DNA from 3 places in the Pontibacillus sp. ABV4_188 genome. Region 1 is predicted to be linked to each of the others. Evidence: riboswitches for the same ligand, from Rfam matches in the RefSeq annotation. Region 1 holds a riboswitch; each other region holds the start of a gene.

What was found. Region 1 has a riboswitch for cyclic di-GMP ahead of ACYX4O_RS14820 (competence type IV pilus major pilin ComGC). Riboswitches for the same ligand answer to the same signal wherever they lie in the genome.
Region 2: linked by a shared signal. The riboswitch ahead of ACYX4O_RS19715 (EAL domain-containing protein) and the one ahead of ACYX4O_RS14820 (competence type IV pilus major pilin ComGC) in region 1 are both predicted to bind cyclic di-GMP.
Region 3: linked by a shared signal. The riboswitch ahead of ACYX4O_RS18510 (sensor histidine kinase) and the one ahead of ACYX4O_RS14820 (competence type IV pilus major pilin ComGC) in region 1 are both predicted to bind cyclic di-GMP.

Annotation. Positions count from the first base shown of each region.
Region 1 covers NZ_CM149975.1:2,863,534-2,866,813, forward strand. Annotated here, with positions in the region: gene ACYX4O_RS14815 (prepilin peptidase) at 1-780, opposite strand, end outside; gene ACYX4O_RS14820 (competence type IV pilus major pilin ComGC) at 795-1,220, opposite strand; cyclic di-GMP riboswitch class II at 1,303-1,385, opposite strand; gene ACYX4O_RS14825 (type II secretion system F family protein) at 1,466-2,671, opposite strand; gene ACYX4O_RS14830 (type IV pilus twitching motility protein PilT) at 2,676-3,280, opposite strand, start outside.
Region 2 covers NZ_CM149975.1:3,934,572-3,937,851, reverse strand. Annotated here, with positions in the region: gene asnB (asparagine synthase B) at 1-448, shown strand, start outside; gene ACYX4O_RS19720 (DUF2188 domain-containing protein) at 551-748, shown strand; gene ACYX4O_RS19715 (EAL domain-containing protein) at 971-1,681, opposite strand; cyclic di-GMP riboswitch class II at 1,821-1,899, opposite strand; gene ACYX4O_RS19710 (glycoside hydrolase domain-containing protein) at 2,067-2,714, opposite strand; gene ACYX4O_RS19705 (LysE family translocator) at 2,819-3,280, shown strand, end outside.
Region 3 covers NZ_CM149975.1:3,670,954-3,674,233, reverse strand. Annotated here, with positions in the region: gene ACYX4O_RS18520 (SipW-dependent-type signal peptide-containing protein) at 1-230, opposite strand, end outside; gene ACYX4O_RS18515 (SipW-dependent-type signal peptide-containing protein) at 435-1,124, opposite strand; cyclic di-GMP riboswitch class II at 1,479-1,562, shown strand; gene ACYX4O_RS18510 (sensor histidine kinase) at 1,629-3,280, shown strand, end outside.

The DNA.
Region 1 (3,280 bases):
AATAGGAGCTTTAAAGAAATAACTCGTGAGTGCCCCCAACACAATGTATGGACCAAACGGCACCGGCTTTTTCCGATCAATCTTTTTAAACAAAAGCAATACGCCACTTATAACCGATCCGTATAAAGTCGAGAGGAAAAAGGCTAACAACACACCAGGAAGTCCAAGCACAATGCCAATAACACCAAACAGTTTCATATCTCCACCACCCATACCACCTCGGCTGGCGATAATTATGATGGCTGTTAGAATAAGCCCTGTTGCTGCTCCAGCTACCGAACCCCACCATGGGTCGAGAGGGGAAATAACTCTCCCTATTATGAGTAAGGGTAAGAAAAAGAGTAGGATTACATTAGGGATAAGCATGTAGGTTAGGTCGGTTACGGTAATAATCACCAGCAACGAGGTGAAAAGAAGGGCCACGATGAGTTCAGTTGAGAAGCCGAAAAGTATAAAGCTGTAAGCATACAAAAATCCCGTAGCCGCTTCGACTATCGGGTATAGGGGTGAGATGCTTGTTTTGCAGTTGCGGCATTTGCCTTTTAGCGTGATGTAGGAAAAGACAGGGACTAGATCAAGACAATTTAGGATGTAGTTGCAGTTAGGGCAATGTGACCGCGCTTGAGTAAACATTTGCTTCTGTGGTACACGTAAACCAACTACGTTAAAAAAAGATCCTAGAACAATACCGAATATTGTAAAATAAAAAAGAATATATAAGTTCATCATTTTAACCTCGATATAAAAGAGTGGAAGCCCCCCATAAATGGGGGACTTCATATGTGTTTTACAAATTATCCACCCACTTTAGTGACGTCGCTCCGAGTTAATGAATCTACATCTGTACTAGAGATAGTGTAACCATTTGTAGTAATTTCAACTTTATATCCAGTTACATCTCCTCCACTATCTGTTTGTGGAGTTACTGTTCCTGATGTTATTTTACCATTACTCTCTAAGTACCCCGCATCTACCATATCCGCAACTGACTTAGCGGTAGTTCCTACACCTTCTTCTAACGCACTCATAGATCTATAAGCTTCTACCAATTGCTCAGCAGAACGAATAACCGCATCTTTTTTACTGTTTTCAACCACATTTGCAATACTAGGCACAGCAATTGCAGCTATAATCCCTAAGATTACAATTACCGCGAGTAGTTCAATCAGCGTAAAACCTTTCTCATCTTTGTTCATCAGTTGACGAAACTTGTTTAACATGAGTCTGTTCTCCCCTTTTTTTTATAATAAATAATTATGAAACACTCGTTACAAAAACGACCACACCATAAACCTATCTCCTATTATGTACGGTCGGTTGCACTACTCGCTCCAGGGTGGCTAAGTGCCCATATACAGCCAACCTATCGTTGCTTCCGATGGTATGTTGGTACGTGTAATCATCTACACCTATTATAGTAAATCTATCTCATTATTACCACTATTATCTTATGAAATTAGCACATTTACCCAATTTGTTCAAAAATAGAGAACATTGGAATGGCAATGGCTGCTACAATGCCGCCGACGATCAGCGCAAGGAAGGCAATCATAACTGGTTCTATTAAACTTTTAATGCGATCTGTTGCGTAATCAAGCTCAGATTCATAGAAATCAGCTACTTTCCCTAGCATATGATCTAAAGAACCAGAGCTCTCCCCAACAGAGACCATTTGTGTTACAAGCGGAGGGAAAATCCAATGCTTTTGCATCGGAGCGGCCATCGATTCTCCCTTCTCAAGGGATTTTCTTGTCGTTTTCAAGACCGATTCGACAACTTTATTGCCGACGATGCGTTCTGTAATATACACCGCCTGTAAAATCGGCACAGAGCTATTAAATAATGAGCTCATTGTCCGAGTCATACGAGCGAGTACCGCCTTTTGAATAAGAGGGCCGAATATAGGAATCCTTAATTTCATAAGGTCTAGACCATAGGAGAATCGCGGGTACTGTTTCATATACTGAATGCCGCCATAAAGGAGGAGTGGAATGACAATAAACAGCCACCACATACTCTGAGATAGTTCCCCTAAGCTCATTACAAATTGCGTAATCGGAGGGATATCGCCTCCAAAGGATAAGAACATATCCGCAAACCTGGGCACGACGAAGCTTAATAAGAAGATCACGATCCCAATGGCAATAACCAATACAACAACCGGGTACGCGAGGGCTGAAATGACCTTTTGGCGTGTGTCGTACTGCTTTTCATAATAAGCAGCAAGCCGGTCTAAAATTTCATCAAGGTTACCCCCGGCCTCACCGGCGCGAACCATATTTACAAACAAATCGGGGAAAATCTTTTGATGCTTTTCTGCTGCATCTGAGAAGGAAAGACCTCCTTCAAGATCTTCTGCTATTTGAGTGAGAGCACGCTGTAGTGCCTTACTCGATGTTTGTTCTTTTAATATATAAGTAGATTGAATGAGAGAAATTCCTGATTCAAGCAGCGTTGCAAATTGGCGAAGGTAAATGACAAACTCTTTATTTTTCACCTGACTGCCTAGTTGAATATCTTTATACAATATGCTGTTTAGTTCATTAATGGTGGCAACGGTCATCCCGTCTTCTTTTAATTTCCCAACAGCTTCTCGTTTAGAGTCAGCTTTTATACGTCCTTCCTTCATCTTTCCCTTAGATGTACGGGCTTTGTACTTGAAGTAAGCCATATGCCTATTGCCCCCTCTCTTCTAAAAACGGAGCGGCCGCTTCTGTTGTGATGACCCCTTCCTCTACTAAAGCACGGACAGAAAAATCAAGAGTGTGCATGCCTTGAGCTTTGGACGTCTGAATAATGTTTGGAATCTGGTGAATCTTCTCATTCCGGATAAGGTTCTTAACAGCGGACGTATTCATAAGAATCTCAGTCGCAGCACGTCTCCCTTTCTTGTCCTTACGCTGAAACAAGCGCTGAGACACAATGGATTGAAGGACACTAGCTAGTTGTATCCGCACTTGGGTTTGCTGATTCGGAGGAAAGACGTCAATAATTCGATCAATAGTGCTTGCTGCCCCGGTAGTATGAAGCGTTCCTAGTACCAGATGTCCTGTTTCAGCAGCTGTGATGGCTGTAGAAATGGTCTCTAAGTCTCTCATTTCTCCGACTAAAATGACGTCAGGATCCTGGCGCAAACAAGCACGCAAGCCGTTGGCAAAGTTGTTCGTATCAAATCCGACTTCACGCTGATCGATAATGGAATAGCGGTGAGAGTGTAAATACTCAATAGGATCTTCAAGTGTAATGATATGGCGGCGCATCGAATTATTCATGTAATCAA
Region 2 (3,280 bases), 1.1 Mb from region 1:
TAATGAAGAAATCATTCGGATCATAAATACCCTTCATAATATTAACTTACAACGGGGAGACAGAATGAGTATGGCTCACTCCATTGAACTACGCGTGCCGTTCTTAGATTTAGAATTAATTGAAACAGCTTTACGTATTCCGTCTGAACAAAAGCTTCATACGGCAGAACAAATGGAGAAAACCATATTGCGAGAATCATTTGATGGAGTATTACCGGACCAGGTATTGTGGAGAAAGAAGGAAGAATTTTCAGCTGGTAGTGGAGCATTAGATTTGCTTGAAACCTATGCTGAGGAAACAATATCCGATTCAGAATTAGCTCGTATTAACACAGCAGCTCCGGTGGATATCCGCAGTAAACAAGAAGCTCTGTTTTATCGTTATTTCATTGAGTATTTCCCGGAACAATCAGCCCTTGAAACCGTAGGTAAATGGGCTACAGCATAACGGGCGTCTTATAGCATATCCAATTATTCGGTTATATGTTTTATACGCTTCAAGGTTGGGAACATATAGGTATAACCCAAAACAAAAAAGGAGCGATAATACATGAGAGAATACACAGTAGCACCCAACAAAGATGCAACAGAATGGTATGTAAAAGTAGAGGACGTAGCTCCTACTGACAAGTATGAGAAGAAAGATAAAGCCATTGAGAAAGCAGAAGAAATGGCTCAAGAACACAAACCAAGTAAATTGTACATTCTTGATAAATATCATGAGATTGAAGAAGAGCGCTCATTCTAAGCTCTCCTCTTATCTCGCAAAAAAGAAGCTGCCAGATGGCAGCTTCTTTTTTGTCTTAGCTCTGTTAAAGGTTATTGTTGTTAATCTTTATAACAAGCTAGGGCAGGGTAGTTGAAAGCTCGAAGCTGAAAGAGTGTTTCCGTTTTCTGCCACTTTGCCTTTTAACCGAAACAAAGACCACTGATTGGTAAGATAATCAGTGGTCTTTTGGTCGGGTGGGAGTCACCCCACAATAAGGGCTTGAGGCTTGCCAATATAGTACCCTTGAGCTACATCAATCCCGATCTCTTTGGCTAACTTAAGGTCATCCCCTGTCTCGATCCCTTCTAATACGACCGTTGTATCTCCTTTAAAATAATCTGTGAAAAGGGAGACTAGTTTTTGCTTTTTATCACTTGTAGCTAGGTCGGTAGCAAAATAGCGATCAAGCTTCAAGTACTCTGGTTCCATTTCAACTGCTTTCTTTAATGAAGTAGCCCCTTGTCCAAAATCATCAATTGCAAATTGAATTCCCATCTCCCGTAAAGTGTGAATACGAGTGGGGAGAAGGGGAGACTCCCACATGGCCTCCTCTTCCTTCGCTTCATTCATCTCGAAAACGATAGATGGGACAGGAGAAGAAGGAGCGTCTAGCATAGAGTGCATAAATCGGATGAAGTTGGGATGAAGAAGGGTAGACATAAACATATTTAGAAACAGTTTTTGATTATTAAGCTGATTAGAATAATGCGTAAAGGCTTTTTCGATCGACATGGTATCAAGTTTATAGAGAGTGTTCGATTGCATAGCAATTTTAAAAAGGGCTTCAGGACTAGATTGTATAGTAGAGCGTAGCAGAGCCTCATATCCATAAATAGCATCATCGGCCAGGTGATGAAGGGGCTGATAATTGTGAAATAGACGGTTTCTCTTTAAAAGTTCAAAAATATTCATAAAATCCCCCGTGTTCAAATGGTTGTGATGGATCACATTCTAATAATTTATAATGATTAGGGTGAAACGAAATCACGAAAATAAATGAATACTCATTCAAAGGCTTTTGAAGCTAAAAAAACCCCATTGAGTAAAAATCAATGCGGCCGGTTGCGCTACTAGCTCGACCAACCATAAGCGCCCAAATATAGATTGGTTTCAAAGCTTCCTGTCGTATTATGTAGAAACTAGTACTATTATCATAGCAATATTTACTTAGCAAATAAAGGTTAATTGTTTAAATTTTTACACAAATTAAAGACTGGCTTTACATTTTAACGTTGGAGGGTGTAGGAATAAAAGGCTAAGAGACCATTTTCTGATTGGTCCTTAGCCAGATTCCTTATTACCACAATAAATTAAGGAGGCGGTCATTGATGAGATTAGTGTTGATGGGACAAGCATCTGCGTTGCGGCCATATTGCCAACCCCATACATTCGATTTACATGAAAGTTTAGCGGGTGTGTATTTCGGTGCTTTACGTGCTCTTGTAACTCCAGTTTCCGGTTCTACACTGCATAGAACGGACTGTAGAGACACTTTATTATCCTTTGAGGTTGCTTTACAAAAGGCTTCATTAAATTTTCCATTTGTAGGATCGCAAGTAAACCCAGGTTGATATCCCGAAGCGTGCATGCCTTCGACGTAGCCTCGAATCCAGGACTCATCAACTTTAAAGAAATTTTCAACGTTCGCAAACAAAACCTTTCCTTTAGGGAAATTTAAACGTCTGGCATGAAACACAGCGTTTTGAGCAATAACTTTCCCTTTCCTGTACCCTGTAGCCTCCGTGAAATTATTATAAATGGCCATAACTTTTGTGCCGTTATTATGCAACCGTTCAATTTCGGAGACCGTTAATCCTTCTGATACCTCAGGAACTGTTGATAAATATCTCCCCCAGTATTTAGGCTTTCCATATTTCTTTAGTACACAGTCATATAACTCTTTCGTGGCTTCTTGTGTAGAATCCACTCCCCATTGATAAGCCATGTTGTGCTCCTCTCTGCATCAGAAAAATATTCCAAAATCACCTCTGACCCGCTAATATAAAACCTATATACATTCTATTCAAAAGAAGAAAGTAGGTGTTTCACTTGAGTATTTATCTTTTGCTATCGTTTCTAGGAGCTGCTGTAGTGCTCACACTGATGCCTGGACCGGATAATTTATTTGTGTTAGCCCAAAGCATTTCTCAAAATAAAAGAGCAGGTATTGCTACAACATTTGGATTATGTACAGGGATACTCGTCCACACACTAGCAGCAGCTGTTGGAATCACAGCTCTTGTCTATCAATCTGCGCTAGCTTTTATGGTAGTCAAATACGCTGGGGCAGTTTATTTGCTATATCTAGCATGGCAAGCATTTAAAGAAGAAGGTGGGGATCTTCAGGTTGAATCTAAGCAAGCACTTGAGTATAAGAAGCTTTATAAAAGAGGGGTGCTCATGAATATCCTTAACCCCAAAGTATCCCTTTTCTTCCTTGCTTTATTTCCACAATTTATCGACCATTCAAAAGAAGCGTGGGATGTTCCTTTCCAAATGGTAACGCTCGGA
Region 3 (3,280 bases), 810 kb from region 1:
GAGAACTCATAGGATTTTCCATCACTACCTGGCGTTTCTTCTACAACCACGTATTCTGTACCGCTCTCTGCACTTGCGATAGAAGTTTTACTATCATCAAAAGCAACATTTAACTCCCCAGTTGAAACCGTGTTATCCACAGTCAATGCATCCGTCCAATAAGCATATCCAGCACCTGTTACCATCATTCCTGCAATAACTGCAGAAGCTACAAATTTAGTACCCTTCAAAACAATCTCTCCCTTAAATGTGATTTGATTATTGCTTACAGTTAATAGATTACTATGATAAGAAAGCTAAAGCGCCATACTTAAGGATAGTCTTGCTTTATACTTTTTTAGAGATAGGTGTACTACTTTTGGGTACCATTTGTTGTTTAGTGCATAAGAAAACCCGCACGATCATAACGATCATCCGGGTTGGGGTGATATCTTTTACTGTGCGTTATGCTGTTCCCAGTTAAATTTGATATCGAACTGAGTGGTAAGGTTTTCTGAATCATTATTAGAGTTATGATCTAGGTAAAAAATGATACAATTTTGCTCATCAGGATTGTAAGCAGGAATTTCAGCAGCTACTTCATCTTTATACTCATCTGGAATATCGAATAGGATATAATCGCCTGGTTCCATTTGTAGATTCTGAAGCATTGTATCTAATTTAGTTTCTAGGTTATTCAAATTACCGATGAAGAACTTTCCGCCCTTATAATTATTGTTTTCATCGAAGTGTACGTAACCACCAGCAGCTTTCATGTCATTAGCTAAGACTCCCGCTGCTTCAGAAAAGTCCACTTCAACGTTTTTAAGCTTAGCTGGAATAGAACCAGTGTTCTCTACCTTAGCTGCATAAAGTCCCATAGCACCAGGGTACATGTTCTCAAAGTTAACAGTTAATTGATCAGCATCTTGTGATATTGTACTATCCATCATATATTTTGTTTCTCCTGTCGTATCTACTGCTAACTGTAAAGGAAGGAAGCCCTCATCAACAAACTCTACATCAAATTCCCCAGTTGAAACCGTATTATCTACCGTTAAAGCATCTGTCCAATACGCATAACCTGCTCCTGTAACCATCATTCCTGCAATAACTGCAGTCGTAATAAACTTTGGTGCTTTCATACAACCATCTCCCCGATTAAGTTTGGTGAATCTAATTGTATTGTAGTGGAGAATGTTTGAAAGCTCGCCATGAATAAGAGTGATTTTCTATACTACTTGTGGTTTCTGAAAAGGAACGATTGGATAAGAAGAATACTACTTTAGTGTAATGGACGATCATTCATTATGATATATAATAGGAATAAATAACCAAACGTTTTAAGTTTTAGTTTGTGGCAAAGACTGACAGATTACCCATGTATCCAACATCAAATAATGTCGAGGTCTAGCGATTATCCATGAGAGTTGAGATATAAGGTTGGGAGATGTCTAGTTTTTGTGGTTTACAGAATTACCCACATAGTATTACTTTAGATATAGACGAAAGGTAATGAAGTGTATTCTTATTTTGGGCACTTTGGATACACGGAGCCAGTAGTGCAACCGGTTCGGCTTTCATTGGGAAGGCTTTTTTGTTTGTTATAACGATTGTCTTCCCCAATCCTTTTGAAAGGTGCGTACATAATGTTAGCCTTAGTTGGTTTACCCATTCGGTTTGATATGAATTATAATAATGTCTTACATGTCTATCGTTTCATGTCTATCTTTATCTCTTTTATATTTTACCTCTTAATGGATAATTACCTATCTATAATAAATATGATACTTGTCCTTTTGCTGATTTTATCCTCTTCGCTCTTAATTGTTTGGCTCTATGAAAGAGCTAAGGATGTCCCTTGGAAGTTAAATACGCTTTTGATCATTGAAACTGTTGGGATTACCTTACTCTTACTACCGAGCGGAGGGTTGAATGGGATTTTTGTGTGGTATGCATTAAACCCTGTATTGCTGGCAGCTCATATTTTGCCTCTTTTGTACTGTTGGCTTTATTTATCTTTCTATCTACTTTTCCTTTATTACTTTTCTGCTCAAGGAACTTTAAGTCTGAGTTCTGCTCTGTTGTATGGTTTAGCCTATATATTGATAACATTAGCTGTGCAGTTATTTTCAGTAGTGCTTAAGGAGCTTAAGTGGAAAAATAACAAACTTGATCAACAGTCTAACCACTTGTCAGACATGAATAAGAAGCTTAATGTCGCGAATCAAAAGGCGCAGCAGGGAATGGATCATATCATGGATCTTTATAAGATCTTAGAAGGCATAAATAGTCATGAGTCGTACAATGTCATAATTCAGAATTTTCTGTCTTATGCACGTAGGTTAACAGATTGTACTTTTGCTTTCTATTTGAATGAAAGAGTTAGCCGAGAGGGCGGTTCCCAAGCTCTTTATACAAATCCTCTCCAATACTCAGGAACAGCGGACTTAGGTAGGTACTTGATTCGTGCATCCAACTTGTATAGTGGATCACCCAAGCTTGTGACATTTAATTCTAAAAAACTGGTGATTGTAGGGGTTACCACTTCGTTTCAGAGATACGGGATTCTAGGAGTGGAAATCGAGGATGCGAATAAGGAAGAACTTGAGTTTATTAATAAACAACTTAGCTTTCTTGGAAAACTGTGTGCCATTACATATGAAAGGATTTCATATGAAGAGGTAAACTCTCAACTTCTCCTTCTGGAAGAACAAAATCGCATTGCGAACGAAATACACGATAGCGTTTCTCAACGATTGTTTAGCATAAATTATGCCATGCATGCTATAAACCAGGGACAGATTGATGAAGAAATTAGAGACAAGTTGTTGATGGTTGAAGAATTCTCAAGAGAAGCCGCTACCGAATTAAGAAAATGTATTTATAAATTGAGCTCAACTAAACAAACAGAAATGGCGTTCGGTAGTAAGCTTATATATTATCTGGATCATGTAGCCGAACTCAATGATATAACGATTCGAAAAAGTATATGTCCTAGTCTGGAGGATTTATCAATGGATACAAAAAGAGTCATCTACCGTATTGTTGTTGAATCAATTGGAAATGCCATACGTCACGGGAAGGCAACTGTTATCGAAGTGAACGTAAATAAATTGGAGAATAAGGTTCATTTGTTTATAGAAGATAATGGAACTGGTTTTGATGTGGAGCATGTTTATAGAAAAGGGGGAGGTTTAGGGATAAAGAATGTTCGCGAGCTTGCTAATCAGTATAATGGCAAACATTCTATTGTAAGTCATGTAGATGTAGGGACCAAAGTTAAAGTCACTTTAAACGT